4 regions of the Kitasatospora sp. NEAU-CNBT7 genome follow, and region 1 is predicted to be linked to each of the others. Evidence: riboswitches for the same ligand, from Rfam matches in the RefSeq annotation. Region 1 holds a riboswitch; each other region holds the start of a gene.
What was found. Region 1 has a riboswitch for cobalamin ahead of AC2TEW_RS12735 (ribonucleoside-diphosphate reductase subunit alpha). Riboswitches for the same ligand answer to the same signal wherever they lie in the genome.
Positions count from the first base shown of each region.

Region 1 (7,913 bases):
GGCGGATCAGCGGGAAGACCCCGACCAGGGCGACCGCGGCGACCGCGAAGACGACCGAGATCTCGGCGCTGCGGCGGTGCACCCCGAGCACGAACAGCGCGGCGACCAGGAGGTAGAACGCCATCTCGTAGGAGAGCGTCCACATCACGAACAGCGTGCCGCCCATGCCCAGGAAGTCGTGCAGCATCGTCAGGTTGCCCAGCGCGGCGATGGCCGGATGCGCCGTGGAGAACCCGTTGACCGGGGAGAGGGTGCGGTACGCGTCCAGCTTCCAGACGAGGACGCCGGCGGCGACCACGGCCAGGCACAGCGGGTAGATCCGGAACAGCCGGCTGACCCAGAAGCCGCGGACGCTGCCCCGCCGCTCCAGCGAGGCGGGCACGATGTAGCCGCTCACCAGGAAGAACAGGAAGACGCCGTAGGAGCCCAGATCGAGCCAGTGGCTGGTGCGGGCGAACAGTCCGGGCAGCAGGAACTGGCTGAAGTGCTGGACCACGATGGTCAGCGCCGCCAGCCCGCGCAAGGCGTCGAGCCAGCCGAGACGAGGTTTCGCGGGCGTCGCCGCGGCGACGGCGGGGCCGGGCGGGGGACCCGGCTGAGGGTGCGCCTCAAGGGTCGGTACGGGTGAGGTGTGAGACACCCGAAGAGGCTAGCGCATTGTTCGAATCCGAAGGCCGCCGGTGACCGGGCCGCAACAGCACCGCCGCCCCGTCGTCATGCACGACGGGGCGGCGGTGGCGGGCGGCCGGGAACCGGGTTCCCGGGGCGGCCTAGAAGTCGTCGTCGAAGGCGACCGAGCCCTCGACCGCGACCTGGTACGCCGAGACCCGGCGCTCGAAGAAGTTGGTCAGCTCCTGCACGTTCTGCAGCTCCATGAACCCGAACGGGTTGCTGGAGCCGTAGCGCACCGGCATGCCGAGCCGGGCGAGCCGCTGGTCGGCGACGGCCTGCAGGTACTCCCGCATCGACTCGGTGTTCATCCCGGGCAGGCCCTCGCCGCACAGGTCACGGGCGAACTGGAGCTCGGCCTCGACGGCCTCCTCCAGCATCTCGGTGACCTGCTTGGCCATCTCGTCGTCGAAGAGGTCGGGCTCCTCCTCGCGCACGGTGTCCACCACCGAGAAGGCGAAGTCCATGTGCATGGACTCGTCCCGGAACACCCAGTTGGTGCCGGTGGCCAGGCCGTGCAGCAGACCGCGGCTGCGGAACCAGTACACGTACGCGAAGGCGCCGTAGAAGAACAGGCCCTCGACGCAGGCCGCGAAGCAGATCAGGTTCAGCAGGAACGCGCGGCGGTCGTCCTTGGACTGCAGCGAGTCCAGGTGGTCGACGGCGTTCATGTACTTGAAGCAGAACTGCGCCTTCTGGTGGATGGAGGGGATGTTCTCCACCGCGGCGAAGGCCGCCGCCCGGTCCTCGGGATCGGGCAGGTAGGTGTCGAGCAGCGTCAGGTAGAACTGGACGTGCACGGCCTCCTCGAACAGCTGCCGGGACAGGTAGAGCCGGGCCTCGGGCGAGTTGATGTGCTTGTAGAGGCTCAGCACCACGTTGTTGGCGACGATCGAGTCACCGGTGGCGAAGAAGGCGACCAGCCGGCCGATCATGTGCCGCTCGCCCTCGCTCAGCTTGGCGAGGTCGGCGACGTCGGAGTGCAGGTCCACCTCCTCCACGGTCCAGGTGTTCTTGATCGCGTCCCGGTACCGGTCGTAGAACGACGGGTAGCGCATCGGACGCAGCGTCAGCTCGAAGCCGGGGTCGAGCAGCATCTTGTCGCGATCGGCGGAACTCACTGGCAGGCCTCGCAGGACTCGGGGTTCTCCAGGGAGCAGGCGAGGGCCGCCTCCTCCTCCGGGGTCAGGGTCGGGGTGGGCACCGGCACCGGGGCGGCGGTGCGGGCGGCGCCGGACGCGGCCTGGGCGATCCGGGTGGCCGGGCGCGAACGCAGGTAGTAGGTGGTCTTCAGACCGACCTTCCACGCGTAGGCGTACATCGAGGAGAGCTTGCCGATGGTCGGCGCCGCCATGAAGAGGTTCAGCGACTGGCTCTGGTCGATGTACGGCTGCCGGGCGGCGGCCAGGTCGATCAGCGCGCGCTGCGGCAGCTCCCAGGCGGTCCGGTACAGCGAGCGCACCTCGGCGGGCAGCCAGCCCAGCTCCTGGACCGAGCCGTTGGACTCGCGCAGCGAGTCGCGGGTCTGCTGGTCCCAGACGCCGAGCTCCTTGAGCTCACGCACCAGGTACGGGTTGACCTGGAGGAACTCGCCGGACAGCGTCTCGCGCTTGAACAGGTTGGAGACCTGCGGCTCGATGCACTCGTACACGCCGGCGATCGAGGCGATGGTGGCGGTCGGCGCGATGGCCAGCAGCAGCGAGTTGCGCAGGCCGGTGACGGCGATCTTGGCGCGCAGCGCGTCCCAGCGGGCGGTCCACTGCGGGGCCGCGTCGAAGTGGTCGATGTGCAGCTGGCCGCGGGCGGCGCGGGTCTCGCCGTACGCGCTGTGCTGCCCGAACTCCTCGGCCAGTTCGCTGGAGCGCTCGTAGGCGGTCAGCATGATGCGCTCGGCGATCAGCGTCGACAGCTGCTTGGCCTCGGCCGAGTCGAAGTCGATCCGCAGCTTGAAGAAGACGTCCTGCAGGCCCATCACGCCCAGGCCCACCGGGCGCCAGCGAGAGTTGGAGTTCCCGGCCTCGGGGGTCGGGTAGAAGTTGATGTCGATGACCCGGTCCAGGAAGGTCACGGCGGTGCGCACGGTGGCGTCCAGCCGGTCCCAGTCCATCGCGCCGAGCAGGTCCCCGGCCGTGGCGCCGTCGGCGACGTGGGCACCGAGGTTGACCGAGCCCAGGTTGCAGACCGCGGTCTCGGAGTCGTCGGTGACCTCCAGGATCTCGGTGCACAGGTTGGAGGAGTGCACCGTGCGGCCGGGCAGCGCGGTCTGGTTGGCGGCGCGGTTGGAGGCGTCCTTGAAGGTCATCCAGCCGTTGCCGGTCTGCGCCAGGGTGCGCATCATCCGGGCGTACAGGGTCTGCGCGGGGATGGTGCGCACGGCCTTGCCGGCCTGCTCGGCCTTCAGGTACGCCTCGTCGAAGTCGGCGCCCCACAGGTCGACCAGCTCGGGCACGTCGGCCGGGGAGAACAGCGACCAGTCGGCGTCGGCGTTCACCCGGCGCATGAACTCGTCCGGGATCCAGTGCGCCAGGTTCAGGTTGTGCGTCCGGCGGGCCTCCTCGCCGGTGTTGTCGCGCAGCTCCAGGAACTCCTCGATGTCGGCGTGCCAGGTCTCCAGGTAGACGCAGGCGGCGCCCTTGCGCCGGCCGCCCTGGTTGACCGCGGCGACCGAGGAGTCCAGGGTGCGCAGGAACGGCACGATGCCGTTGGACTGGCCGTTGGTGCCCCGGATCAGGCTGCCGCGCGAGCGGATCCGGCTGTAGGACAGGCCGATGCCGCCGGCGTGCTTGGACAGCCGGGCGATCTGCGCGTAGCGCGAGTAGATCGAGTCCAGGTTGTCCAGCGGCGAGTCCAGCAGGTAGCAGCTGGACATCTGCGGGTGCTTGGTGCCGGAGTTGAACAGGGTCGGCGAGGACGGCAGGTAGGAGAGCGCGCTCATCAGCGCGTACAGCTCCGCGACCTCGCGCACCGCCCGCTCGCCGTCGCCCACGGCGAGGCCCGCCGCCACCCGGAGCAGGAAGTGCTGCGGGGTCTCGATCACCTTGCGGGTGATCGGGTGCCGCAGCAGGTAGCGGGACTGCACGGTGCGCAGGCCGAAGTACTCGAAGCGGTCGTCGCCGCGCTCGTCGATCAGGGCGTCGAAGGCGTCCGCGTGCTTCGCCACGAAGTCCGCGGTGGTGTCGCCGATCAGGCCCTCGGTGTGGCCGACGGCGATCGAGGCGGAGAACGACACGGCGCCCTGGCCGACGGCCTCGTCCGAGATCTCCAGCGCCAGCAGCCGGGCGGCGAGCTTGGAGTACTGCGGGTCCTCGGCGATCATCGACGCGGCGGCCTCCACGGCCAGTCCACGCAGCTCCGCGAAGTCGGAGCCGGCGTGGCGGCCGCGCAGCGCGGCGGCGGCGACGTGGCCGGGGTCCACCTGGGGAAGGTCGACGCTGCGGTCGGTGAGCAGGCGCAGCAGCGCGGCACCGGGATCAGCGTCGGCGGCGGTGGTGGCACCACCCGGCCGGAGGCTGGGGGAGGAACCCTGGGACGGCAGGGCGACTGAGGCGGCGACGGTCAAGGCGCACTCTCTCCTGTGGCGGCGGCGGACGAGATCGGCCGGACCGTTTCAGGCAGGGCGGAGCGGCACGCCGAATCACCAGGCGTGCGTGGTCCCACCCCGGCCCACCCGCGAGGCCCGGACAAGTACTGCGGTGCTGCAAGGCATCTGCGGGGAAGCCGTGTGGCACGCCGTCGGCAGGTCTCGGACTCGCGGGTCAGGGTGTTGCGAAGCCCGCTCACCGTTGCGGGGCAGTCCCGGACTCCCACCGGGTTCCCCTGCGTCGACAGCGAGAGCGAGCATACATGTTGTGGGCGGGGTCAGGATGCGCCACCAGATGTAGTGCCGCGTGTCGTGGTCGCTCGACTGCGTTGCGCCACGGGGTGAGCCGTCAGAATGTGATCGAATAGACGATCACATCAATGCCGGGGGCCGGCTCCCAGTCCCGCTCGGGGCTCCGCCGGAACCCCAGCCGTTCGTAGACGCGGTGGGCCGCGGTCATCGCCGGGCGGGTCGAGAACGCCATCCCGGTCAGCCCCAGCTCCCGGCTGCGCGCCATCGCGGCCCGCACCAGCGCGCTCCCGGCGCCCCGGCCGCGGGCCGCCCGGGCCACCGCCAGCATCCGGATCTCGCCCTCGTGCGGCGCCGCGATGTCGGCCCACGGGTTGCCGCCCGGGGCGAAGGTCACACTGCCGAGCACGGCTCCGCCGGCCGGGTCGACGGCGACGAGGAGCTCGGCCTCCTCGGCGCGGCGCCGGGTGTCCCGCAGGAGCTCGGGATAGGGCCCGTCCGGGCGGCTGTAGCCCTCGCCGACGTAGACCTCGACCGAGAGGGCTCCGGCGGCGTCCAGGTCCTCGGGGAGGGCCCGGCGGATGACGAGGTCGGGGGCGGTGTCCATGCCACCAGTCTGCCGGGGCCCCGATCGGCGGCGGCGGCCAGGGTGGTGGCGAGCCGGGTGGCGAAGGCCGGGCCGGCCGGCGGCGGGGTGGTCGGGGGCTGGGCGGCCGGCGGCGGGGCGGCGGCGGTCGGGGTGCCCGCTCCGGCCGCGGCGCCGTGCAGCCGGTCCGGCCGGCCGGGGTCGGCCGGGTAGCCGCCGGGGCGGTGCCAGTTGTCCCGGCCGTGCCGGGAGGTGCGTTCCAGGTCGCGGCCGGCCAGCAGGCCGAGCAGGCCGAAGGCCCCGACCGCGGCGGCCGGGGCGAGTACGCCCATGAGTGCCGAAGAGTCCATGCGCTCCACTCTCGCGACGGCCGGACCCGGCCACGAGTGGCAGAAAAGACCACTTGCCTCGAAAAGCTGCCACCGGCATCCTGGGGCCATGCTGACCAACGTCGTCACCGTGGTGCTGGAGGAGATCCACCCCTTCGAACTGGGCGTCGCCTGCGAGGTCTTCGGCCTCGACCGCAGCGACGACGGCCTGCCGGTCTACGACTTCGCACTGGCCTCGGCCCGCCCGGGACCGCTGCGCACCCACGCCGGCTTCAGCGTCGACGTCCCGCACGGCGTGGAGCGGATCGCCGGCGCGGACCTGGTGATCGCCGCCGCCACCGGCATCCGGGACGACTACCCGGCCCCGCTGATCGAGGCCCTGCGGGCCGCCGTGGCGCGCGGCGCCCGGGTGCTGTCGATCTGCAACGGCACGTTCCTGCTCGGCGCGGCCGGCCTGCTCGACGGCCGCCGCTGCACCACCCACTGGCGCCACTCCGACCTGCTCGCCGCACGCTTCCCGCTCACCACGGTCGAGCCCGACGTGTTGTACGTCGACGAGGACCCGGTGATCACCGCGGCCGGCACCGCCTCCGGCATCGACGCCTGCCTGCACCTGGTCCGCAAGCTCCAGGGGCCCGAGGTGGCCCGCGGGATCGCCCGCCGGATGGTGGTCGCCCCGCACCGCGAGGGCGGCCAGGCGCAGTTCGTCGCCCGCCCGCTGCCGGCCGAGGACGGCGAGTCGCTGGGCGGCCTGCTGGAGTGGCTGCGCCACCACCTGGACCGCGAGCTCACCGTGGAGCAGCTGGCCGCCCGCGCCCACATGTCGCCGCGCACCTTCGCCCGCCGCTTCCAGCAGGAGACCGGCACCACCCCGCACCGCTGGCTGACCGGCCAGCGGGTGCTGCTGGCCCAGCGCCTGCTGGAGGCCACCGGCGAGCCGGTGGACGCGGTCGCGGCGCGCTGCGGCTTCGGCAACGCGGCCACCCTGCGCCACCACTTCGGCCGCCGGCTCGGCACCACCCCGCAGGCCTACCGGCGGGCGTTCGGCGGGACGCCGGCGCAGCAGCGGGCCGAGAGCCTCCGCTGACCCCTCGCGGCCTTCTCCGGGCCCCCGTCGGACCGGCGCGTCGGACCGGCGCGCGGCCGCCCGCGCACCCGGCCGGGACCGCCGGACCGGCACGCGGTTCAGTCGGCGGGCCGGTCGGGTGCCCGGTCCAGGTGGCCGGTGTCGTTCCAGCCGGCCGGGACCAGCCGGCCGTGCTCGGCCCGCCAGCGGCTGGCCGAGCAGTTGCGGACCGGCTCCAGGGCGAGCAGCTGCTGCTCGGTGAGGCGGTCGAGGATGTAGCGCAGCATCAGCACGGTGCAGTCGTGGGCGACCACCAGTACCGGCCGGCCGTCCTCCTCCCGGGTCAGGTCGGCCAGCAGGCTGCGCATCCGCAGGGCCACGTCCAGCCAGGACTCGCCGCCCGGGGGCCGGTAGTGCAGCTCGCCCATCCGGCGGCGGCGGGCGGCCTCGGCGGGGTGCTCCTTGTCGATGGCGGCCTTGGTGAGCATCTCCAGCACGCCCAGCTCGCGGTCGCGCAGCCGTTCGTCCTGCCGCACCTCGGTGGTGACCGGCACCGCGCCGAGGCCGCCGGCCTGGGCGAGCGCGATCCGGGTGGTCTCGGTGGTGCGCAGGTACGGCGAGCACCAGACGCTGCGCGGCCGGTCGTCCGGCGGCAGCTCGGCCCACCAGCGGCCGAGCGCCCGGGCCTGGGCCTGGCCCCGGATGGAGAGCGGGATGTCGGCGTCCCGGCTGGTGATCGGTACGGTCAGCGCGCCGGTCGCGTCGGCGTGCCGGAACTCCACATTGGCGGTCGACTCGCCGTGCCGGGTGGCGATCAGCAGCGAGGGCAGTCTGACGCCCTCGTGCCGGCCCCGGTGTCCGTTCAGGATGGTGCCCAGCTCTGTCATGGCAGCGTCTCCCCGTTTCCGTGTCTCTGCCCGGGACGAACGGCCCGCCACATGGATGATCACCCGATATGATCGCGCCGTCACCTCAAGTGCCGACCAGTGTCGACCGAGGCGACGGCGCGATCACAGGGCGCGTACGGCATTGCAGGGCGCGTGCCGGATTTCAGTGCGCCCCCAATGCCTCAGTGCGCCGGCTGTTTCGGTGCGCCGCCTCAGTGCGCCACCGCAGGCTGCGGGGCCTTCTCGATGGAGGGTTCCCCGGCGTCGGCGGTGTAGTCGCCCGGCGAGGTGGCGTCCAGTCCCTCGGGGGCCTTGGCCGCCCTCAGCACCAGCGTCAGCACCACGGCCACCACCAGGTTCAGTACGAACGCCGTCAGCCCGATGTAGCCGATCTCGCCGATCCCGGGGATCTCGGCCGAACTGCCGCCGAAGTGCTTGGTGGCGGGCGAGGACACCCCGTACGCCTTCCAGGTGCCGTAGACCATGCCCGCCGCCCAGCCGGCCAGCAGCGCCCAGCGGTGGAACCAGCGGGTGAACAGGCCGCCGA
Region 1 is NZ_JBXQQB010000007.1:242,917-250,829, reverse strand. It holds gene AC2TEW_RS12745 (acyltransferase family protein) at 1-640, opposite strand, end outside; gene AC2TEW_RS12740 (ribonucleotide-diphosphate reductase subunit beta) at 771-1,766, opposite strand; gene AC2TEW_RS12735 (ribonucleoside-diphosphate reductase subunit alpha) at 1,787-4,126, opposite strand; cobalamin riboswitch at 4,387-4,516, opposite strand; gene AC2TEW_RS12730 (GNAT family N-acetyltransferase) at 4,599-5,105, opposite strand; gene AC2TEW_RS12725 (helix-turn-helix domain-containing protein) at 5,523-6,500, shown strand; gene AC2TEW_RS12720 (histidine phosphatase family protein) at 6,599-7,366, opposite strand; gene mctP (monocarboxylate uptake permease MctP) at 7,579-7,913, opposite strand, start outside.

Region 2 (4,900 bases), on a different contig from region 1:
ACCAGACCCCGGATCAACCCGCCACTGCTACCGACGTGGAGAACGCTCCGGACGGTCCGGCGGGTGCGCCGCGCTCTCCCGGCACGGCCGGCACGGTCACGTCGGGGGAGTGCCATGGCGCGGGTGGCCGACCGGGTGGCGCAGCGCGGCTTCGTCGAGGACCACCTCGAGCTCCGGCCGGCGCTTCGGGGGTGCGGTGCAGCAGTTCCTCGGTGCGGTGAACCGGCGCAGCGGCCGCCCGCGTACTTGCGTACGAGTGTCCACAGCCCGGGGAGAACGCGGTGTCCGTAGTCGATCGGTCGGTCTTCTCGTGGCACCAGCAGTGCGCAGCAACGGAGTTGGTGCGCGCCTTGACCGAGTGCACCAGCGCCGACCGGGCCAGGCGGCTCGCCGAGCAGGCCGCGCCGGACCTCGCCGCGATGCAGAACCCGTACCGGCGGGCCTTCGCGCTGGCGGTCCCGGCGGTGGCCCTGGTCGCCCTCGGCGACCCGGTCGGCGCCCGGCGGCTCGTCGAGCGGGCGGAGCCGATCGCCCGGGCCGTCGACTACGGCAGCAACCGGGCGAACGCCCTCACCGGCCTCGGCGCGGTGCTCCACGCGGCCGGTGATACGGCCGGGGCCCGGCGCCTGCTGGGCCTCGCCGAACAGGCCGCGCTGGCCGCCACCCACTCCGAGGACCGGGTCGGCGCCCTCGGCGAGGTGGCCGAGGCGCTCGCCGGCCTCGGTGACACCGACGGCGCCATGCGGGTGGTGGCGACGGCGGAACGGATCGTGGCCGACGAGCCGGACGACGTCTACCAGTCCCGCGCGATCTGCGGGCTGTCGGCCATGCTCGTCGCCGTCGGCGAGCCGGCCCGGGCCGAGGAACTGGCGGCCACCGCCCGCCACTCCTCCTACCGGTACGGCGCCCACGAGCACCTGATGCTCGCGCTGGCGGGCCAAGGACGGGTCGAGGACGCCCGCCGGGTCATCCGGAACCTCGGCGACCCGGAGCTGATCGGGGACGCGACCCGCGCGCTGGACGAGGCGCTGACCACCAACACCTTCCACGTCGTCCCGCCGGTTCCCGGCCTCGACCTCCCGGTGCCGGAGCCGGCGCCGGGACCGGTCCCCGCCGAGCCGGCGCTCCCGGCAGGCCCCGCCGTCGAGCCGCGCCCCGCAGCCGCCCGCCGACCGCCTCCGTCGTCCCCCGCGGAACCCGGCTGAGGTTCTCCCCGAGCAGCGCGCGGCCCTGGGCCCGAACCAGCGGGTCGTTGCCGACGCAGAGGACCTGGGTGCGTCCGGGATGTCCGCGGCGCCGCGGCCGTGCGATCCACGTCCGGACCGGCATCGGGGGTACCCGACCCCACCTGGTCGGCGGCGCGGACGTCGCGGATCCCGGTACCCGGTCAGGCCCGTCGGCGGGGCCGGCGGCAGCGGTACGCGGGGTGGCGGACCGGGACGGTCCGGGACGGACGGCGACTCCCGTGGCCGGACGGTACGCGGGTGCCGCCCGCGAGGCTCGGCCCGAGCCCCGGGCGAGGAATCGGGGCGGATGCCCTGGACTTACTAGGACGTCCAACTATATGGTCGACGGCAGGTCCGCGGTGTCAGGGAAGCCGGTGCAAGTCCGGCACGGTCCCGCCACTGTGACCGGGGAGTTCGTCCTCGCAGGTGAAGGCCACTGGCAGCCAGCCGGGAAGGCCGGGGGACGGGCGTCGATCCGGGAGTCAGGATACCGGCCGCGGGTGTTCCGTGTTTTCCACGAGGATGGAGACGACACGCCATGACTCCGGGCTGCTCCCGATCCACCACCCCTGGCTGTCCTGCGCCGACGAGCGCCGGGGCCCACACGCCCTGACGTCCCGTCCGGCCGCCGCAGGCCGATGGACGGCGGTCGCACCACCGTGCGCCCGCCCGTCGACGGCGGCCCTCCACTCCTCCTCTCCGCACCTCTCCGCACCCAGGACGAGAGAAGGAACCGATGGTCCGAGAACTCACCCACTACATCGCCGGCAAGCACGTCGCCGGCACCTCCGGCCGCTTCGGCGACGTCCACGACCCCAACACCGGCCGGGTCCAGGCCCGGGTGCCGCTCGCGAGCCGCGCCGAGGTCGGGACCGCGATCGCCGACGCGGCCCAGGCCCAGCCCGAGTGGGCCGCCTGGAACCCCCAGCGCCGGGCCCGGGTACTGCTGCGCTTCCTCCAACTGGTCGAGCAGGAGAAGGACAGCCTGGCCCGGCTGCTCTCCGCGGAGCACGGCAAGACCGTCGCCGACGCCCACGGCGACCTCCAACGCGGCCTGGAGGTCGTGGAGTTCGCCGCCGGGATCCCGCACCTGCTGAAGGGCGAGTTCACCGACAACGCCGGCTCCGGCATCGACGTGTACTCGATGCGCCAGCCGCTCGGCGTGGTCGCCGGCATCACCCCGTTCAACTTCCCCGCGATGATCCCGCTCTGGAAGGCCGCGCCCGCGCTGGCCTGCGGCAACGCCTTCATCCTCAAGCCCTCCGAGCGCGACCCGTCGGTGCCGCTGCGCCTCGCGGAGCTGTTCCTGGAGGCGGGCCTGCCGCCCGGCGTGCTCAACGTGGTCAACGGCGACAAGGAGGCCGTCGACACCCTGCTGGAGGACCCGCGGGTCGAGGCGCTCGGCTTCGTCGGCTCCACCCCGGTCGCCCAGTACGTCTACGCCACCGCCGCCGCGCACGGCAAGCGGGCGCAGTGCTTCGGCGGCGCCAAGAACCACATGGTCATCATGCCGGACGCCGACCTCGACCAGGCCGTCGACGCCCTGGTCGGCGCCGGGTACGGCTCGGCGGGCGAGCGCTGCATGGCGATCTCGGTCGCCGTCCCGGTCGGCGAGGAGACCGCGAACGCCCTGGTGGCGAAGCTGGTGGAGCGCATCGCGGCGCTGAAGGTGGGCCGCTCCGACGATCCCGACGCCGACTTCGGCCCGCTGGTCGGCCGTGATGCGGTGGACCGGGTCCGCGGCTACCTGGACATCGGCGTCCGGGAGGGCGCCGAACTCGTCGTCGACGGAAGGGACTTCCGGCTGGAGGGGCACGAGGACGGCTTCTTCCTCGGCGCCTCGCTGTTCGACCGGGTCACCCCGGCGATGCGCATCCACCGCGAGGAGATCTTCGGCCCGGTGCTCTGCGTGGTCCGCGCCGCCGACTACGAGGAGGCACTGCGGCTGCCGAGCGAGCACGAGTTCGGCAACGGAGTGGCGATCTTCACCCGGGACGGCGACACCGCCCGCGACTTCACCCGCCGGGTGAACACCGGCATGGTCGGGGTCAATGTACCGATCCCGGTCCCGATCGCCTACCACACCTTCGGCGGCTGGAAGCGCTCCGGCTTCGGCGACCTCAACCAGCACGGGCCGGACTCGATCCGCTTCTACACCCGCACCCGTACCGTCACCTCGCGCTGGCCCTCCGGGGTCAAGGAGGGCGCGAGCTTCACCATTCCGACGATGGGATGAGCGCCGTGCACGACCTCACCGAGGACCAGCGGGCGATCGCCGACGCCACCCGCGCCTTCGCCGCCGAGCACCTCGCCCCGTACGCGGTCGAATGGGACCGCACCAAGCACTTCCCGGTGGACGTGCTGCGCAAGGCCGCCGACCTGGGCCTGGCCGGCGTGTACGTCCGCGAAGACGTCGGCGGCTGCGAACTCGGCCGCCTCGACGGCGTGGTGGCCTTCGAGGCGCTGGCCACCGGCTGCCCGTCGATCGCCGCCTACCTCTCCATCCACAACATGGTCGGCTGGATGATCGACCGGCACGGCACGGCGGAGCAGCGCGCCCGGTGGCTCCCCGCCCTGTGCACGGCCGAACAGCTGGGCAGCTACTGCCTGACCGAGCCGGGCGCCGGCTCCGACGCCGGAGCGATCGCCACCCGGGCGGTCCGCGACGGCGACGGCTGGGTGCTGGACGGCGTCAAGCAGTTCATCTCGGGGGCAGGCGCCGCCCAGGTGTACCTGGTGATGGCGCGCACCGGCGCGCCCGGACCGGCGGGCATCTCGGCCTTCCTGGTGGACCGCGACGACCCCGGCCTGTCCTTCGGCCCGAACGAGCGGAAGATGGGCTGGAACGCGCAGCCGACCAGGCAGGTCGTGCTGGACGGTGTCCGGCTGCCCGCCGACCGCCTGCTCGGTGCCGAGGGCGACGGCTTCCGGATCGCCATGGCCGGCCTCAACGGCGGCCGGCTCGGCATCGCGGCCTGCTCGCTCGGCGGCGCCCGGGCCGCGCTGGACCGCGCCGTCGCCCATCTCGCCGACCGCGAGGCGTTCGGGACCGTCCTGCTGCACGCCCAGGCGCTGCAGTTCCGGCTCGCCGACATGGCCACCGAACTGGAGGCCGCCCGCGCCCTGGTCCGGAGCGCGGCGGCCGCGCTGGACCGCGCCGACCCGCGCGCGCCCGAGCTGTGCGCCATGGCCAAGCGCCTGGCCACCGACACCGGGTTCGAGGTCGCCGACCAGGCCCTCCAACTCCACGGCGGCTACGGCTACCTGGCCGAGTACGGCATCGAGAAGATCGTCCGCGACCTGCGGGTGCACCGGATCCTGGAAGGGACCAACGAGATCATGCGCGTCATCGTCGCCCGCGGCCTGACCGGAGCCGCATGATGTCCGACAGCGACACCGAGGAGGTCGTGATCCGCCGTGAGGGCCGGACCGGCCGGATCGTTCTCAACCGGCCGACGGCGCTCAACGCCCTCACCCACCCCATGGTGCGGCGGATCACCGAGGCGCTCGACGCCTGGGAGCGGGACGACCGGATCGCCACGGTCGTCGTCACGGGCGCCGGTGACCGGGCCTTCTGCGCCGGGGGCGACATCGTCGCGATCCATCGCGCCGCCACCGGCGGGGACGTGGCCGCCGTCGAAGGGTTCTGGCGCGACGAGTACCGGCTCAACGCC
Region 2 is NZ_JBXQQB010000018.1:25,193-30,092, reverse strand. It holds gene AC2TEW_RS22830 (tetratricopeptide repeat-containing protein) at 282-1,205, shown strand; cobalamin riboswitch at 1,567-1,739, shown strand; gene AC2TEW_RS22825 (CoA-acylating methylmalonate-semialdehyde dehydrogenase) at 1,963-3,462, shown strand; gene AC2TEW_RS22820 (acyl-CoA dehydrogenase family protein) at 3,459-4,607, shown strand; gene AC2TEW_RS22815 (enoyl-CoA hydratase/isomerase family protein) at 4,607-4,900, shown strand, end outside.
Region 2: linked by a shared signal. The riboswitch ahead of AC2TEW_RS22825 (CoA-acylating methylmalonate-semialdehyde dehydrogenase) and the one ahead of AC2TEW_RS12735 (ribonucleoside-diphosphate reductase subunit alpha) in region 1 are both predicted to bind cobalamin.

Region 3 (7,913 bases), on a different contig from region 1:
GTGGTGCGCCACCAGTCCGAGGCCCGGTAGTCGCGGACGGGTCCGCAGGGTGAGGTCAGGTCGTCGTCGGCCGCCCGCGTGGCGGGGACCGCGGGCGCGGCGGTGGCCGGGGGCACGGCGACGGCCGTGACGGCGGAGGCGAGGGAGGCGGCGACGACTACTCGGAGCACGGTGCGCAGCATGGCGACAGCCCATCGGTTGATCAACAGGACGGGCATCTTTATGGGCGGCCGGGGCCGTTCGCATCGGGACCGATACGCGGACTGCACCCACCCGGGTGAACTAGTCGTACCGTCACCCGGTGCCGGACGACGGGTGAGCACCACCCCGGCCACGGCGGTCGCGGGGACGGCCGCGGCCCGGCCGGACGGTCCGGCCGGGTCGCGGCGCTTCCGGGACGGTCAGGCCTGCGGGCCCTCGTTGCGTCGGCGCAGGCCGAGGACGCCGAGCGCGGCCCCGACCACGCCGACCGCGATGCCCACGACGCCGAGGGTGCGCGCGGCGTTGTCGGAGGAGGTGGCGCGCGCGGCGGCCGGCGGGGCGGCCTGGCCCCCGGTGGTCGCGGTCATGCCGTGGGTGTCGCTTTCGGCCGCGGCCTTGGTGAGGGTCAGGACGGGCGCGGGGTGCTCGGGTTCGGGCTGGCCGTCCTTGCCCTCCTCGATCCAGCGGACCACGGTGCCGTCGTCGTAGGTCTGCAGGGCCTTGAACACGAGCTTGTCGGTGTCGCTGGGCAGCGGGCCGAGCGAGAGCGCGAAGTCCTGGAACTGGCCGGGCGCGATCTTCGCGTTCGCGTCGGCCGTCCAGGTGATCTTCGAGACCGCCTCGGTGATCTCGTCGCCGTCGTCGGTCTTCAGCGGCGTGGCGAGCTTGGTCTTCTCCGCGGTGGCGGTCCAGCCGGGCAGCGGCCGGGTCGCGACCGAGGCCACCGGGTGGTCGGCGGGCAGGGTCACCTCCAGCTTCGTGGTGGACGCGGTGTCGCTCTCGTCCGGGACACGGAAGGCGACGGCGGTGTACGCGCCCTGGGCGGCGGTGCCCGGCTGCACGGTGACGTGCGCGGACGCGGGAACCGCCGAGGCGAGCAGGGCCGCACCGGCCAGCAGCGACGCGGCGGCCAGACGGCGGGAGAGGGTGGAACGCATGGGTGTGGTCTCCATCCGGGAGATCGGCACCGCGCGGCCGCGCACCGACCGGGCAGGTCGGCACGCCGGCGGGGCGCGGTGCGGGAACGCTGACGGGGTGTCCGGCGGCCGCCCCGGAACGGGGTGCGGCCGCCTTTGGCAACGCGAAGGCATCGGGCGGAGCGGCAACTCCGTCCGTCCGTGCCTAGGCGGTGACGACCCCGGGCGGTCCCCGGCGGACCAGGCTGTGGCGCAGCAGCGCCGACCGGCGGTGCCGCGGGACGGCGTCACGGCCGGGCCACGTGCGTGGGACAGCCACCGGCGGCGGGACGGCCGTGCCGATGAGGACGGCCAGGGTGCGCCGGGCGCGCCGGCTCCAGTGGCGGGCGGCGGCCCGGACCGTCCGCGCGAGGTCGAGCAGCCGCCACAGCGCCACCTCGACCCGGTGCAGCAGCCAGCCGGTGGCGAGCGCAGCGGCGGCATGGCCGGCCAGCATGCCGGGTGAGAGGCCGAGAACGCCGCCGTGCACGGCGGCGACCGCGTGGTGCACATGCCCGGCGTGGGCCCCGGCCCCGGCCGACGGCACCGGACCGGATCCCGCCCGGCCGCCCGGCCGGTGGGCCCCCGCCGGCATCCCAGGCATCCCGGGCATGCCCGGCATCGAGGCAGGCGTGGAGAGCGGCGTGGCCATGGCGTGCCCGGTACGGAAGAGCAGGTGCAGGCCGAGCTGCCCGGCGGCCACGCCCGCGGTGATGGCCGGAAGGGTCCGGCGGCGGCCGGCCGCCACCGCAGCCGCGGCGCAGACCAGCAGCCAGCCCAGCGCGACCAGCGGCAGACCCACCGCCGCCCTGCCCGCGGCGCCGTGCGCCGCCGCGGCCAGCGCCACGCTCACGGTGGCGAAGGCCGACGCCCGCACCAGCCGCACATCCAGTGCGGCCGTACGGCGGGATGGCCCCGGGGCGACGGTGACGGTCATCATGGCCGCCACATCATGCCACCCGCCCGCCGCCCACCGGTGCCCCGGTTCCGAACCTCCAGGCGCCCTGCACGCGGCGGGCACACCGCCCGCGCATGTCGGCGCTTCCCCCTGTTCAGCGGATCGCGCGCACGAAGCGCCGGCTCTCCACCTCCGTTGCGGTCAGGACGAAGGTGTCCCGCCGCCCGACGGTGACCCGGTAGAAGGTCGGTCCCGTCGGCAGGCTGAGCGTGGCCGTGAACCGGCAGCCGCCGTCTCCTTCGGGCGTGGCCCCGCCGAGCGCGCTGACGGCCACGACCGTGCCGTGCTCGTCGACCACGGTGACGTCCGTTCCCCATCGGATGTCGTCCATCGGGGCCCGGCCCGCGCAGGTCGTTCCGGCTACCACCACGTCGTTTCCGAGAGTCAGCGTGCCGTCGACGCCGAACGTCTCGGTGCTGGGGGCGGTCCGGGTGACGCCGCTGGCGGACACGGCCCAGGTGAGGGCCACCACGGCCGCGCCGGCGGCGAAGCCGGCAAGTGCCCACAGCGGCGCCCGGGTTCTGCCCGCGGGTCCGCGGGCGGCGGCTGCGCTCCCCCGGCCCTCCGTGTCCAGGGCGTCCATCGGCGAGAACGGGACAGCGGGCTCGATCGGCTCGGTCATGTCACCCATCATCCCGCACCGGCCGGGCCCGGGTATCGGCCGGTGTTCCAACAGTGCGATCTGGACGGCGAGTTGGAAGGCCCGTTGCCCGTCGGTCGGCCACAGCTGTCCTGTCGCTCCTCGCGGCCCGGGCCGGCCGGCTCTCGCTGTCCTCCGGAGATGACCGGGCGTGGTCGCCGGGTACCCACTGCCCTCGCGCGAGGTCTTCGGGCAGGGGGGCGGGCGTGGAAGGTGTCCCGCGCCCGCCCCCTGCGGTCTCCCGTCGGCCGTCAGCCGGCGAGTTCCTCCCGCAGTCGGCGGGCGGCACCGACCAGGCTGTCGAGCGAGGCCCGGGTCTCGGTCCAACCGCGGGTCTTCAGGCCGCAGTCGGGGTTGACCCACAGCCGCTCGGCGGGGATCGCGGCGAGCCCGGCCCGCAGCAGTTCGACGGCCTCGTCGGTACCGGGCACGCGCGGGGAGTGGATGTCCCACACACCGGGGCCGACCTCGCGCGGGTAGCCGGCCCGGGCCAGCTCTCCGGCGACCTCCATGTGCGAACGGGTGGCCTCCAGCGAGATCACGTCCGCGTCGAGCTCGTCGATCGCGGTCATGATGGCGCCGAACTCGGCGTAGCACATGTGGGTGTGGATCTGGGTGTCGGCCCGCACTCCGGAGGTGGCGAGGCGGAACGACTCGGTGGCCCAGTCGAGGTAGGCCGGACGGTCCGCGGCGCGCAGCGGCAGCGTCTCCCGCAGGGCGGGCTCGTCGACCTGGACGACGGCCGCCCCCGCGGCCTCCAGGTCGTCGACCTCGTCGCGCAGGGCGAGGGCGACCTGGCGGGCGGTGTCGCCGAGCGGCTGGTCGTCGCGGACGAAGGACCAGGCGAGCATGGTGACCGGGCCGGTGAGCATGCCCTTGACCGGGCGGTCGGTCAGGGACTGCGCGTAGCGGAACCAGTCGACGGTCATGGGGTGCGGGCGGGAGATGTCCCCGGCCAGTACCGGCGGCCGCACGTACCGGGTGCCGTAGGACTGGACCCAGCCCTGGCGGGTGGCGAGGTAGCCGGTGAGCTGTTCGGCGAAGTACTGGACCATGTCGTTGCGTTCGGGCTCGCCGTGCACCAGGACGTCCAGCCCGGCCTTCTCCTGGAAGGCGATCACCTCGCGGACCTCGGCCTCCATCCGCTCCCGGTAGGCGTCGGCGCCGATCCGGCCGGCCGTCAGGTCGGCCCGGGCGAGCCGCAGTTCGGAGGTCTGCGGGAAGGAGCCGATGGTGGTGGTCGGCAGCAGCGGCAGCCGGAGCCGGGCCCGCTGGGCCTCGGTGCGCTCCGGGTACGCCTGGGCGCGGCGGGCGTCCTCGGCGGTGGTGGCGGCGACCCGGGCGCGGACCGCCGGGTCACGGGTGATCGGGGAGGTGGCGCGGGAGGCGAGGTCGGCCCGGTTCGCGGCGAGTTCGGCGGTGATCGCGCCGGTGCCCTCGCGCAGGCCGCGGGCCAGGAGTGCGACCTCCTGCGCCTTCTGCCTGGCGAAGGCCAGCCAGCGCAGGATCTGCGGGTCGATGTCGCGCTCGGCATCGGCGTCGATCGGGACGTGCAGCAGCGAGCAGGAGGTGGCGACGTCGACGGTGTCGGCGAGGCCGAGCAGGGTGGCCAGGGTGGCGAGTGACTTCTCCAGGTCGTTGATCCAGATGTTGCGGCCGTCGACCACGCCCGCGACCAGGCGCTTGCCGGGCAGTCCACCGGCGGCGGCGAGGTCGTCCAGGTTGCCGGCCGCCGGTCCGGTGAAATCCAGCGCCAGTCCTTCGACCGGGGCCTTGGCGAGCACCGGCAGGGCCTCGCCGAGTCGGTCGAAGTAGCTGGCGACCAGCAGCTTCGGCCGGTCGGTGCGGGCTCCGAGCTCGCGGTAGGCGCGGGCGGCGGCGTTCAGCTCGGCCGGGGCGCGGTCCTGCACCAGGGCCGGCTCGTCGAGCTGGACCCAGGTGGCGCCGGCCGCGCGCAGGTCGGCGAGCAGGTCGGCGTAGACGGGCAGCAGCCGGTCCAGCAGGGTGATCGGCCGGAAGTCGGCGGCGACGCCGGGGGCCGGCTTGGCGAGCAGCAGGTAGGTGACCGGGCCGACCAGCACCGGGCGGGCGTCGTGGCCGGCAGCGAGCGCCTCGCGCAGCTCCGCGACGGCCTTGGCGGAGTCGGCGGTGAAGGCGGTGTCGGGGCCGAGTTCGGGTACCAGGTAGTGGTAGTTGGTGTCGAACCACTTGGTCATCTCCAGTGGCGCGACGTCCTGGGTGCCGCGCGCCATGGCGAAGTAGCCGTCGAGCGGGTCGGCGTCGACCGCCGCGCGGTGGCGGGCCGGGATCGCGCCGACGGCGACGGTGGTGTCCAGCACGTGGTCGTAGAGCGAGAAGTCGCCGGTGGGCACCTCCCGTACGCCCGCGTCGGCGAGCTGCTGCCAGTTCGCCCGGCGCAGGGCGGCCGCGGTGTCCTGGAGGGCGTCGGCGGTGACGGTGCCCTTCCAGTACCCCTCGATCGCCTTCTTGAGTTCCCGGCCCTGGCCCTGGCGGGGGTAGCCGTACACGGTGGCGCGGGTGGCCGCGGCTGCGGACTTCGCTGTCAAGGGACTCTCCTTCGCGAGTCTTGCTCCTCAAGTACCCGGTGAAGGGACGGGAGCGCGAAGGTACGACGAGCCGGACGGACACCCGTACCGGGTACGGCTCCGCCTGCTGTGTACGCCGACCCGCCCACGAGGTCACCGGATGTCCGCGCGCGATGGTCGCGCACGGGCAGCGGGCAGGTCTTCGGACTCGCGGGCACACCCGCCCGTATCAGGGCGGACACCTACTGGCCGTCGCTTCCCAGACCCTCCCGGGCCCAGTGCGTATGACGGCGGTCGTTCCCACTCACCGCTGCGGGGCAGTCCCGGATTCCCACCGGGTTCCCTCTTACGACACCCCGCCTGGCGGACGGGGTGAACCAGCTGCACCGCTCACCCTATGCCCACTGCCCCGGCCCGCGGTCCGAATGTCACCCGATCGCCCACATGGTGAGACTCCGTCGGGGTGGGATCCGCAGGTCGGGGGCCGCGTCGAGGTCGCGACGTCCGTCGGAACCCGGGCGCCGCACGGCCCCACCCCGGCGGCGGGTCAGCGGTGGGTGAACGACGGCGGGCGCTTCTCGGCGAAGGCCGCCATGCCCTCCTTCTGGTCGGCGGTGGCGAAGGTGGCGTGGAAGAGCCGGCGTTCGAAGCGCACGCCCTCCGCGAGGGTGGTTTCGAAGGCGCGGTTGACGCTCTCCTTCATCATGACGGCGGCCGGTCCGGACATCGCCGCGACGGCGTCGGCCGTGGCCATCGCCTGGGCGAGCAGATCCGCGGCGGGGACGATCCGGGACACCAGCCCGGCCCGCTCGGCCTCCTCCGCGTCCATCATCCGGCCGGTCAGGCACAGCTCCATCGCCTTGGCCTTGCCGACCGCCCGGGTGAGCCGCTGCGAGCCGCCGATCCCCGGGATGACGCCGAGCTTGATCTCCGGCTGGCCGAACTTCGCGGTGTCGGCGGCCAGCAGGATGTCGCACAGCATCGCCAACTCGCAGCCACCGCCCAGCGCGTAGCCCGCGACGGCCGCCACGACCGGCTTGCGCAGAGCGCCGAAGCGGTCCCAGGCGGCGAACCAGTCGCCGAGGTAGGCGCCGGCGAAGTCGAGCGACTGCATCTCCTTGATGTCGGCGCCGGCCGCGAAGGCCCGCTCCGAGCCGGTGACCACCAGGCAGCCGATCTCCGGATCCCGGTCGAACTCCGTTGCCGCGGCGACGACTTCGTTCATCAGCTGGGTGTTGAGCGCGTTCAGCGCCTTCGGCCGGTCGAGCGTGATCAGCCCGACCCGGCCCTTGCGCTCGACCAGGATCGTCCCGTAACCGGTCACTTGACGCCCTCCCTGATGCTGGTGATGATCGCGGAGAAGTCCAGGCCGCTGCCGTGTCCCTCGGCGAACTCCGCGTAGAGCCGGGCCGCCCGCCGGCCGAGCTCGACCGGTAGCCCGAAGGCCTCGGCCGCGCCCGCGGCCAGTCCGAGGTCCTTGGCCATCAGCGCCGCGGCGAACCCCGCCGCGTACTCGCGGTTGGCGGGGCTGGCCGGCACCGGGCCGGGCACCGGACAGTTGCTGGTCAGCGCCCAGCACTGCCCGGAGGCGGTCGACGCCACGTCGAACAGCGCCTGGTGGCTGAGCCCGAGGCTCTCGCCGAGCACGAACGCCTCGCTGACCGCGATCATCGAGATGCCGAGGATCATGTTGTTGCAGATCTTCGCCGCCTGCCCGGCCCCCGACGGTCCGCAGTGCACGACCTTGCGGCCCATCGTCTCGAGCACCGGCCGGGCCGCACCGAAGTCCGGTTCCGCCGCTCCCACCATGAAGGTGAGGCTCGCGGCCCGGGCCCCGGCCACGCCGCCGGACACCGGAGCGTCCACCGCCCGGTGGCCGGCCTGCACCGCCGAGGCGTACGCGGCCCGGGCGTCCGCCACGTCGATGGTGGAGCAGTCGACGAAGAGCGTCCCCGCTGGGGCGGCGGGCAGCAGGTCCGCGTAGGCGGACAGGACGTGCCGCCCGGCCGGGAGCATGGTGATCACGACCTCGGCCCCGGCCACGGCGTCGGCGGGCGAGGTCGCCGGCCGGACGCCTGCCGCCTCCGCCTGCCGTACCGCTGCCGGGGCGAGGTCGTAGCCCGCCACCCGGTGCCCGGCCTTGACGAGGTTGGCGGCCATCGGGCCACCCATGTTGCCGAGTCCGACGAATCCGATGCGGTGGGTCACCAGCGCTCCAGGGGTGTGGTGGTGGCGAGGCCGAGTTCCGCCGCGCCGAGCGGGGCGAAGTAGCGGTCGACGGCGGCGGGCGGGACGGCGTCCAGCGTGGCCGGGTCCCACCGCGGCGAACGGTCCTTGTCGATCACTTGGGCCCGGATGCCCTCGGCGAGGTCCGGGGTGGCGAGCGCCGCGCACGAGGTGCGGTACTCCTGGTCGAGGACGGCCTCCAGCGGGCCGAGCCTGCGGGCCCGGCGAAGGGCCGCCAGGGTCGCCTTGACGGCGGTCGGCGAATTGGCGGCGATCCGGTCGGCGGCCTCTTTCGCCTCGGGTTCGCCGGCGGCCCGCAGCCGCTCCAGGATCTCCTCGACGGTATCGGCCTGGTAGCAGGCGTCGATCCAGGCCCGCTGCCCTTC
Region 3 is NZ_JBXQQB010000018.1:16,908-24,820, forward strand. It holds gene AC2TEW_RS22780 (scabin-related ADP-ribosyltransferase) at 1-170, opposite strand, end outside; gene AC2TEW_RS22785 (YcnI family copper-binding membrane protein) at 402-1,139, opposite strand; gene AC2TEW_RS22790 (hypothetical protein) at 1,324-2,097, opposite strand; gene AC2TEW_RS22795 (hypothetical protein) at 2,210-2,737, opposite strand; gene metE (5-methyltetrahydropteroyltriglutamate--homocysteine S-methyltransferase) at 3,007-5,322, opposite strand; cobalamin riboswitch at 5,478-5,698, opposite strand; gene AC2TEW_RS22805 (enoyl-CoA hydratase) at 5,849-6,625, opposite strand; gene mmsB (3-hydroxyisobutyrate dehydrogenase) at 6,622-7,509, opposite strand; gene AC2TEW_RS22815 (enoyl-CoA hydratase/isomerase family protein) at 7,506-7,913, opposite strand, start outside.
Region 3: linked by a shared signal. The riboswitch ahead of metE (5-methyltetrahydropteroyltriglutamate--homocysteine S-methyltransferase) and the one ahead of AC2TEW_RS12735 (ribonucleoside-diphosphate reductase subunit alpha) in region 1 are both predicted to bind cobalamin.

Region 4 (7,913 bases), on a different contig from region 1:
GTCCCTGGTGGACGAGGAGGGGCTCCGCGCGCTTCCCGCGGTGCTGGGCGTGGTGGAGGACGACACCTATCAGATCGTGCTCGGCCCGGGCGTCGTCTCCCGCGTGACCCCCGAGCTGCGGGCTCTGCTCGACGGAGGCCTGCCCGACGGGGCCCTGCCCGACGGGCGGCGGGACCACGGGCGCCCCGATACCCCCGATACCCCCGGTGCCCCCGCTGCCCCGCCCCCCGTCGGCGCCGGGGAGCTGGCCCGGCGGGGCGCGGCGATCAGGGCGCAGGCCGGCGCCGGGCGGGCGGCGCCGGTCCGGCGGGTGCTCGGCCGGATCGCGAGCGTCTTCGTGCCGCTGATCCCCGCGCTGATCGGTTGCGGCATCGTGGCCGCCGTCAACGGCGCGCTCGTCAACCTGGGTTGGGCCCCCGCGCTGGTGCCTGCCCTCACCGCGATCTCGGCGGGGTTCATGTCCCTGCTCACGGTCTTCGTCGGCTACACCACCGCGAAGGAGTTCGGCGGCACACCGGTGCTGGGCGGCGCCGTGGCCAGTGTGATCGTGTACGCGGGGGTCTCCAAGGTGGAGGTCCTCGGCCACCAGCTCGTACCGGGCCGGGGCGGGGTGATCGGGGCGCTCGCCGCCGCGCTGCTGGCGGTGCAGGTCGAACGGTGGACCCGGCGGGTGATGCCCGACGGCCTCGACGTCCTGCTCACCCCGACCGTCACCGTGCTGGTCACCGGCCTGGTGACGCTGTTCGGCCTGATGTTCGTGGCGGGAGAGGTCTCCTCGGCGATCGGCGAGCTCGCCACCTGGCTGCTGGCCCACGGTGGTGCGCTGGCGGGGCTGCTGCTCGGTGGGCTGTTCCTCCCCCTGGTGATGTTCGGCCTGCACCAGGCGCTGATCCCGATCCACACCACGCTGATCCAGCAGCACGGGTCCACCGAGCTGCTGCCGATCCTCGCGATGGCCGGGGCCGGGCAGGTCGGCTGCGCCGTCGCCGTCTTCCTGCGGCTACGGGGCAACGCGTCGGTCAGGGCGACCATCAGGTCCGCGCTCCCGGCGGCCCTGCTCGGCGTAGGCGAGCCGCTGATCTACGGGGTGTCGCTCCCGCTGGGGCGCCCGTTCGTCACGGCCTGTCTGGGCGGGGCGTGCGGCGGGGCCGTCGTCGGGCTGCTGGGGCAGCTCGGTGCCACCGTCGGCGCGACCGCCATCGGCCCGTCCGGCTGGGCGCTGTTCCCCCTGCTGACCGGCTCACGCGGCTTCCTGGTGAGCGCGGCCGTCTACGCCGCGGGCCTGGCGACCGGATACACCACCGGCCTGCTGGCCACGTACTACTTCGGCTTCACCCGGGAGATGCTGGACGAACTCGGTGCCGTCCCGCCGCCGCCCCGCGGCCCCGCCATCCGCACCGACGCCCCCGCCGCGGACGCCGCCCGCGACGAACCGGCGCTCCCGAAGCCGTAGCGACGGCCCTGCGCCCGGGTGTCCGGTCAGCAGTGGCAGAGGAGTTGGACGATCAGCGCGTCCTCGGGCAGTGCGCGCAGGTAGGCGTCGGCGAGCCGCCAGTACGCCTCCGGCTCGGACTCCTCCGGGCGGGGACTGCCGAGGGAGCGCAGGTTCCAGGGGTCGGCCCACTGCCCGTCGAGGGTCAGCAGTGCGTACGTGGGCACGGCCGTGGCCGCCGCACGCTCGACGAAGTCGTGCTCGCCGCAGGCGAAGAGAGCAACGGGGTCCTGGGACAGGTAGCTGTTGGGGTAGTGCCGGTCGCCGCCCTCGACCGCGTACTGGGCGAGCGCCTGGACCAGGGGCTGGGCGAGGTGCTCGCGCCTGGCCCGGTCCGCCTCGGGCGAGTGGACGCCGGGGGCGGCGCCGTGGCGCGCGCGGAACGCCGACAGCGGCTCGGCAGGCGGGTGCTCGGCGGAGAAGCGGGCCCACACGGCCCAGGTGGCCGCCGCGTCCGCCGCGCTGATCGCACGCATGCCCGCCAGGTCGAGCAGGCCGCGCGGCCCGCCGTCGCAGCGCAGCGACCCCTGCGGACGGGGCTCGTCGTTCGGCCGGGCCGGCCGGTGGACGAGCCGGGCGTCCCCGGCGTACTCGGGCCGGACGACCAGGTTGTCCTGGCCGGATATCTGCCACCCGTCCCATTCGCCCTGCGGGTTGTATCCCTCTTCCCCGGTGGCCGGGTCGACGTTCTGGTCGAAGGGGCGCATCGCCGCCGCGATGGCGGAGGCGGGATGGTCCACGGCGGCCGGGGGGAGACAGACCGTCACTCTGAACTTCGCCATGCTTCCTCCATGATCATCCGACTGCGCGCGGGCCAGGATATCGACCCGGCGCGGCGCTGGCGGTGGCCGGCGGTCCGGGCCCGGCACCCGGGGCCGCCGGGGGCGGCCACCGGGTCCCTCCGTTCCGGAGGCGGCGGGTCAGTCGGCGGCGTTGCGCATCCGCCGGGCGCGGCGCTCGCGGGCCAGCCGTTCGCGGCGCTGTTCGGCGGCGCCCTCCGGCAGCAGGACCGGTACCCGGTGCGGCTGCCCGTCCGCGTCGACGGCGACGAAGACCAGCTGGGCCGTCGCCACCCTGGTCACCGGTCCGGTGAGGTTCCAGCGTTCCGCCGTCACCACCACCGAGACGTCCATCGAGGTCCGGCCGGCGTGGTCGACCCGGGCACGGACCGTCAGGAGGTCACCGGCCCGGACCGGCGCGAGGAAGGACATCTCCTCCACCGAGACGGTGACCGCGGGCACGCCGGCGTGCCGGCCGGCGGCGGCGGCCGCGGCGTCGTCGATCAGCTTCATCACGACGCCGCCGTGCACCGTCCCGTAGAGGTTGGTGTCGTGCTCGCTCATGATGTGCGCGAGGGTGACCGCCGAGTCGGTCGGCGTCCGGGAGACGGCAGGGGGCATCGTCACGGCGCCACCACCCCGCGGCTCGTCGGCACGGCGGCGGTCGCGGCCCTGGTGGCGCGCCGGCGGTAGGTCTGCTTCACGGAACTCTCCTTCGCGAGTTCGTGAGCCCCGGGGCGCGAAGGAGCAGGAGGTACGGGATCGCCGTCCCTCCCCGCCGCCGACCCGCCCTCGGGGTCCGGTGAGACCGCGGACCACTGCGGTCCACGGGCAGCGGCAGGTCTTCGGACTCGCGGGCGCGCCCGCCCTGTGAAGGGCGGACACCTACTGGCCGTCGCTTCCCGGGCCCGGTACGGGCCCAGTGCGTATGACGGCGGTCGTTCCCGCTCACCGCTGCGGGGCAGCCCCGGATTCCCACCGGGTTCCCTCTTGCGACGCGCCTGCCTGGCGGACAGGGCGAACCAGCTGCGCAGGCCACTCTACGGTCGTCACCGCAGATCAGAACCGGCGGGCAGGGCCCGGACGCTACGCCCCCGGCCGCCGCGCGGCACGACCGGCGCCGAAAGGCGGTGGGCACGCCCTCGCTCCTAGCATGGAACGAGACGGTGGCGGCCCCGACCGAGGCGAGGTGTCCGGTGAACGAGCAGAGCATGATCGAGACGATCAGGTCGGTCTACGAGGCCTTCGGCAGCGGCGACCTGCCGGGGATCCTGGCCAGACTGGACGACGAGGTCGACTGGGCCTCGGAGACCACGTCGACCGCGGCGCCGTGGTACGGCGTCCGCCACGGGAAGGCCGAAGTGGCGGACTTCTTCGAGCAGTTCGGTTCGACCATGGCGGTGCAGGAGTTCACCCCGCTGTCCTTCGCCGCGAACGACAGCGACGTGCTGAGCGTGGTGCGGATGCGGGCCGAACACCGGGCCAGCGGCCGGGTCCTGGCGATGGACCTGCACCACCGCTTCACCTTCCGCGACGGGAAGATCGTCTACTACCGCGGCACCGAGGACACCGCCCAGACCGAGGCCGCCTTCCGGCCCTGACGCCCGGGGCCGCCCCGCGGGGCGGCGCCCCGGCGCCGGGGCGCCCGGTGCGAGCGGGCGCCCCGGCGTACGGTCCGTCAGGCGTTCTTGGCGGCGGCGAAGCGGGTGGCGACGTCGTTCCAGTTGACGACGTCCCAGAGCTTGGTGACGTAGTCCGGGCGGACGTTCTTGTACTGCAGGTAGTAGGCGTGCTCCCAGGCGTCGAAGGCCAGCAGCGGGGTGGTGCCCTGGCCGACGTTGCCGTGGTGGTCGTAGACCTGCTCGACGATCAGGCGCCGGCCCAGCGGCTCCCAGGACAGGATGCCCCAACCCGAGCCCTGGACACCGACGGTGGCGGTGGTGAGCTGCTTGCGGAACGCCTCGAAGCCGCCGAAGTGCTCCTCGATCGCGGTGCCCAGCTCACCATCGGGGCGGTCGCCGCCGTCCGGGGAGAGGTTCTCCCAGAACAGCGAGTGCAGCACATGGCCCGACAGGTGGAACGCCAGCGTCTTCTGCAGGCCCACCAGGCCGCCGAACTGCTCCTTGTCACGGGCCTCGGCCAGCTGCTCCAGGGTGTCGTTGGCGCCCTTGACGTACGCCGCGTGGTGCTTCGAGTGGTGCAGCTCCAGGATCTCGGCGGTCATCGCCGCCTCGAGCGCGGAGTAGTCGTACGGCAGATCGGGAAGTGAGTACGCGCCCATCAGGACACAGTTCCTTTCAACGGTGACGGTCATGCCGAACCCACACTATTGCGTATCACTTGCACCTGCGAACAACATGCCCCTGAACGTCGCCCCGGCCACCCCGACCGGCCCCTCCCGGGCAGTGCGATGATGAATCGACCTTGAGGTGCAGACCGGGCCGAGGTGCCGGATGCGAGTGGAGAACGGGAGTGTGACGGTGGACGAGGCCGGGGAGAGACGCCCGCACGGCGAGCTCGTCGCCGAGGTCCTGGCGGTCCTGTGGTCGGCCTCCGGGCCGCTGACCCCGGTGGAGGTGAACGCCGCGATCGGCCGGGGCCTGGCGCGGACCACGGTGACGACCATCCTGACCCGGCTCTGCGAGAAGGGGACGGTGGTGCGGACCCGCTCCGGGCGGGGATTCGCGTACTCGCCGGCCGACGACGCGGCCGGGCTGGCCGCGGGCCGGATGCGCCGGGAACTCGAGCGCGAGCCGCAGCGCGACCTGGTGCTGAAGCGCTTCGTGTCCTCGCTCTCCGAGGACGACGAGGACCTGCTGCGCCGCCTGCTGCTGGACGCCGGGGACGACCGGTGATCCTCGCCCTGGTGCCCGTCGGGCTCGCCCTCGCCCTCCCCTGGTGCGCGGCGCCGGCCGTGCGCCGGCTGGCCGGGCTGCTCCCGCCCCGGCAGGCGTCCGCGGTGCTCGCGGGCGCCGGGGCGCTGCTCGCCGGAGGTACGGTCGCGGCCCTGGTCGGCCTGTTCCATGTGCCGTTCCTGGCGCGGCTGGAGCGGATCCCGCTGCACACGGTGGCGGCTGCCTGGCCGCTGGTGCTGCCGGTGTCCGCCGTGGCGGGCGTGGTGCTCGTCGTGCAGGCGGCGGTGCTGCTGCGGCGCTGGTTCGAGCACCGGCGCCTGCTCGAGCGGGCCTGGACCTCGGTCCGGGGCGCGGTCCCGGACGGCGATCTGCTGGTGGTCCACAGTGCGGATCCGGAGGCGTTCGCGCTGCCCGCGTTCCGTGGCCGCGAAGGGCGGGTCGTGGTCACGACCGGGATGCTCGGTGTGCTCGGTCCGGCCGAGCAGGACGTGCTGTTCGCCCACGAGCGGGCGCACCTGGCCGGGCGGCACCACCTACTGTCGGTGATCGCCTACCTGGCGGCGGCGGTCCACCCCGCGCTGCGCCCGCTCCGTCCCGACCTGGACTTCCACCTGGAGCGCTGGGCCGACGAGGCGGCGGCCGCGGCGGTGGACAGCCGGAAGCGGGCCGCCACCGCGATCGCGCGGGCGGCGCTGGCGGCCGTCCCGGCCGGCCGGCGGTCCAGGGGTCTCGGGGCGCTGGCGTCGGTGGGCAGCGGGCCGGTGCCCCGGCGGGTCGAGGCGCTGCTGGCGGCGGCGCCGTCCGGGCCGGGCGGCCGCCGCGGGCGGGCCGCGGTGGCGGCCCTCGGTACGGCGGTCGTGGTGTCGGCGCTGCTGGGCCTGCTCCTGGCGTACGGTCTGCACGAGTACGTGGAGTGGGCCGCGGCGGGGTTGCGCGGGGCCTGACCGGCGCGAATGACGACATCGATGTAGACCGATGGCCGTGGCGCACGTATGGTTGGCCCCGGTTTACTTCGCGGGCCGTGCCGTGCGCGTGGAGCGCCGCGTGAGCCCGGGGGCGATGACGCCCTCCCGGTCCGGTGCACGGCCGCCCGGCTGTCGAGGCAGGCATCCCCACGCGGTCCGGGCCGGAGGACTCCCCTCCGTAGCGATGGGACAGGGCGTGTACGACAGGCGGGGCGGACCGACGAGTCCCTCCGAGTGGACCGTTCGTCTGCTGGCCGAGACCGGTCGCGCGGTGGAGACCCTGCTGGCGGGACGGCTGCGGGCGCGCGGGCTGGCGTCCCTGCACCGGTCGGTCCTGGAGGTGCTCGCCGAGCACGGTCCGCATGCCCGCACCGATCTCGCCCGGCAGTTGGCCGTGGACGGACCCGGCCTCGCCTCGGCGGTCGAGGACCTCGTGGCCCGGGGCATGGCGCAGGTCCTGGTGGTGCACATCGGCGGCCGGCAGGAGGTGGTCACCGTCACCGAGGCCGGGAAGGCCGCCCTGGGCGCGGCCCTGGACGACGCCCGGGCCGTGCAGGATCTGGTGCTGGGGCCGCTGACCCGGGGCGAGCGCACCCAACTGCAGTACATGCTGCGGCGGGTCTGCGCGGCGGCGCAGCGGGCCGCCGCCGACCCGGCCTCCTCCTGAGGGCCGGGGCCGGGGCACACCGGCCACCGGACACCGCACCGCCGCGGGCGCTGGAACACCGGGCGCCGCACCGCGGGGCCGCGGCCTCGGGTGCGTCCGGCTAAGCGGGTGCCGGGAGTTGCTCGGTGGCCCCGGTGGGGGTGGCCGGGTGGAGGGTGACGGTGACGTCGGCGTGCCGGGCGACGAGGTCGAGGTCGTGGCTGACCAGGACGACCGCCAGCCCCCGGGTGGTGCGCAGCCGTTGCAGCAGGTCCATGATCGAGTCGGCGGTGGCGGGGTCGAGCGCGGAGGTGACCTCGTCGCAGAGCAGGACGTCCGGTTCGGCGGCCAGCGCGCGGGCGATCGAGACCCGCTGGCGTTGCCCGCCGGAGAGCTGGTGCGGGTGGCGCGCGGCGAAGGATGCGGGCAGGCCGACCGCGGCGAGGAGTTCGGCGATCCGGGCGGGGTGCCGGTCGTCGGGCAGGGTGCGGTGCAGGCGGAGCGGACGGGCGAGGGTGGCCCCGACGGTGCGGGACGGGTTGAGTGCCCCGAGCGGGTTCTGCGGGACCAGCTGGATGCGGCGGAGCTGGTCACGGCCGCGCCGGCGGTGGGTGGCGGCGAGCGGCCGGCCGTGGAGGGTGAGGGTGCCGCCGGCGGCGGGGTGGAGGCCGGCGAGGGTGCGGACCAGGGTGGTCTTGCCGCAGCCGGAGGGACCGACGACCGCGGTGAGGGTGCCGGGCCGGAGGTCGAGGTCGAGCCCGCCGAGGACGTCCCGGCGGCCGGCGCCGGTTCCGGCGTGGGCGTGGAGGGAGCGGGCCGCCAGGACCGGCCCCGGTACGGGACCGGTGGCCGGGGCCGGGGCCGCCGCGGGCTGCTGGTGCGGCCGGGCGGGAGGTGTGTGCGGGCGGGCGGCGGGGGGTCCGGCGGGTGAGAGGTCGGTGGTGTCGTCGGCGCAGCGGCCGACGAAGTCGGGGTCGTGGCTGGAGAGGGCGACGGTGAGGCCTTGGCCGGCGAGTTCGCGCAGGAGGTCGGCGATCTCGTCGCGCAGGGCGGGGTCGAGGCCGGCGGTGGGTTCGTCGAGGAGCAGGAGGTCGGGGCGGCGGGCGAGGGCCCGGGCGAGGGCGACGCGGCGCTGCTGGCCGCCGGACAGGGCGGTGGGGCGGCGGCGTTCCAGGT
Region 4 is NZ_JBXQQB010000003.1:230,183-238,095, reverse strand. It holds gene AC2TEW_RS06005 (PTS transporter subunit EIIC) at 1-1,453, shown strand, start outside; gene AC2TEW_RS06000 (hypothetical protein) at 1,480-2,274, opposite strand; gene AC2TEW_RS05995 (acyl-CoA thioesterase) at 2,413-2,892, opposite strand; cobalamin riboswitch at 3,091-3,314, opposite strand; gene AC2TEW_RS05990 (nuclear transport factor 2 family protein) at 3,468-3,872, shown strand; gene AC2TEW_RS05985 (superoxide dismutase) at 3,950-4,552, opposite strand; gene AC2TEW_RS05980 (BlaI/MecI/CopY family transcriptional regulator) at 4,725-5,126, shown strand; gene AC2TEW_RS05975 (M48 family metalloprotease) at 5,123-6,070, shown strand; gene AC2TEW_RS05970 (winged helix DNA-binding protein) at 6,288-6,758, shown strand; gene AC2TEW_RS05965 (ABC transporter ATP-binding protein) at 6,859-7,913, opposite strand, start outside.
Region 4: linked by a shared signal. The riboswitch ahead of AC2TEW_RS05995 (acyl-CoA thioesterase) and the one ahead of AC2TEW_RS12735 (ribonucleoside-diphosphate reductase subunit alpha) in region 1 are both predicted to bind cobalamin.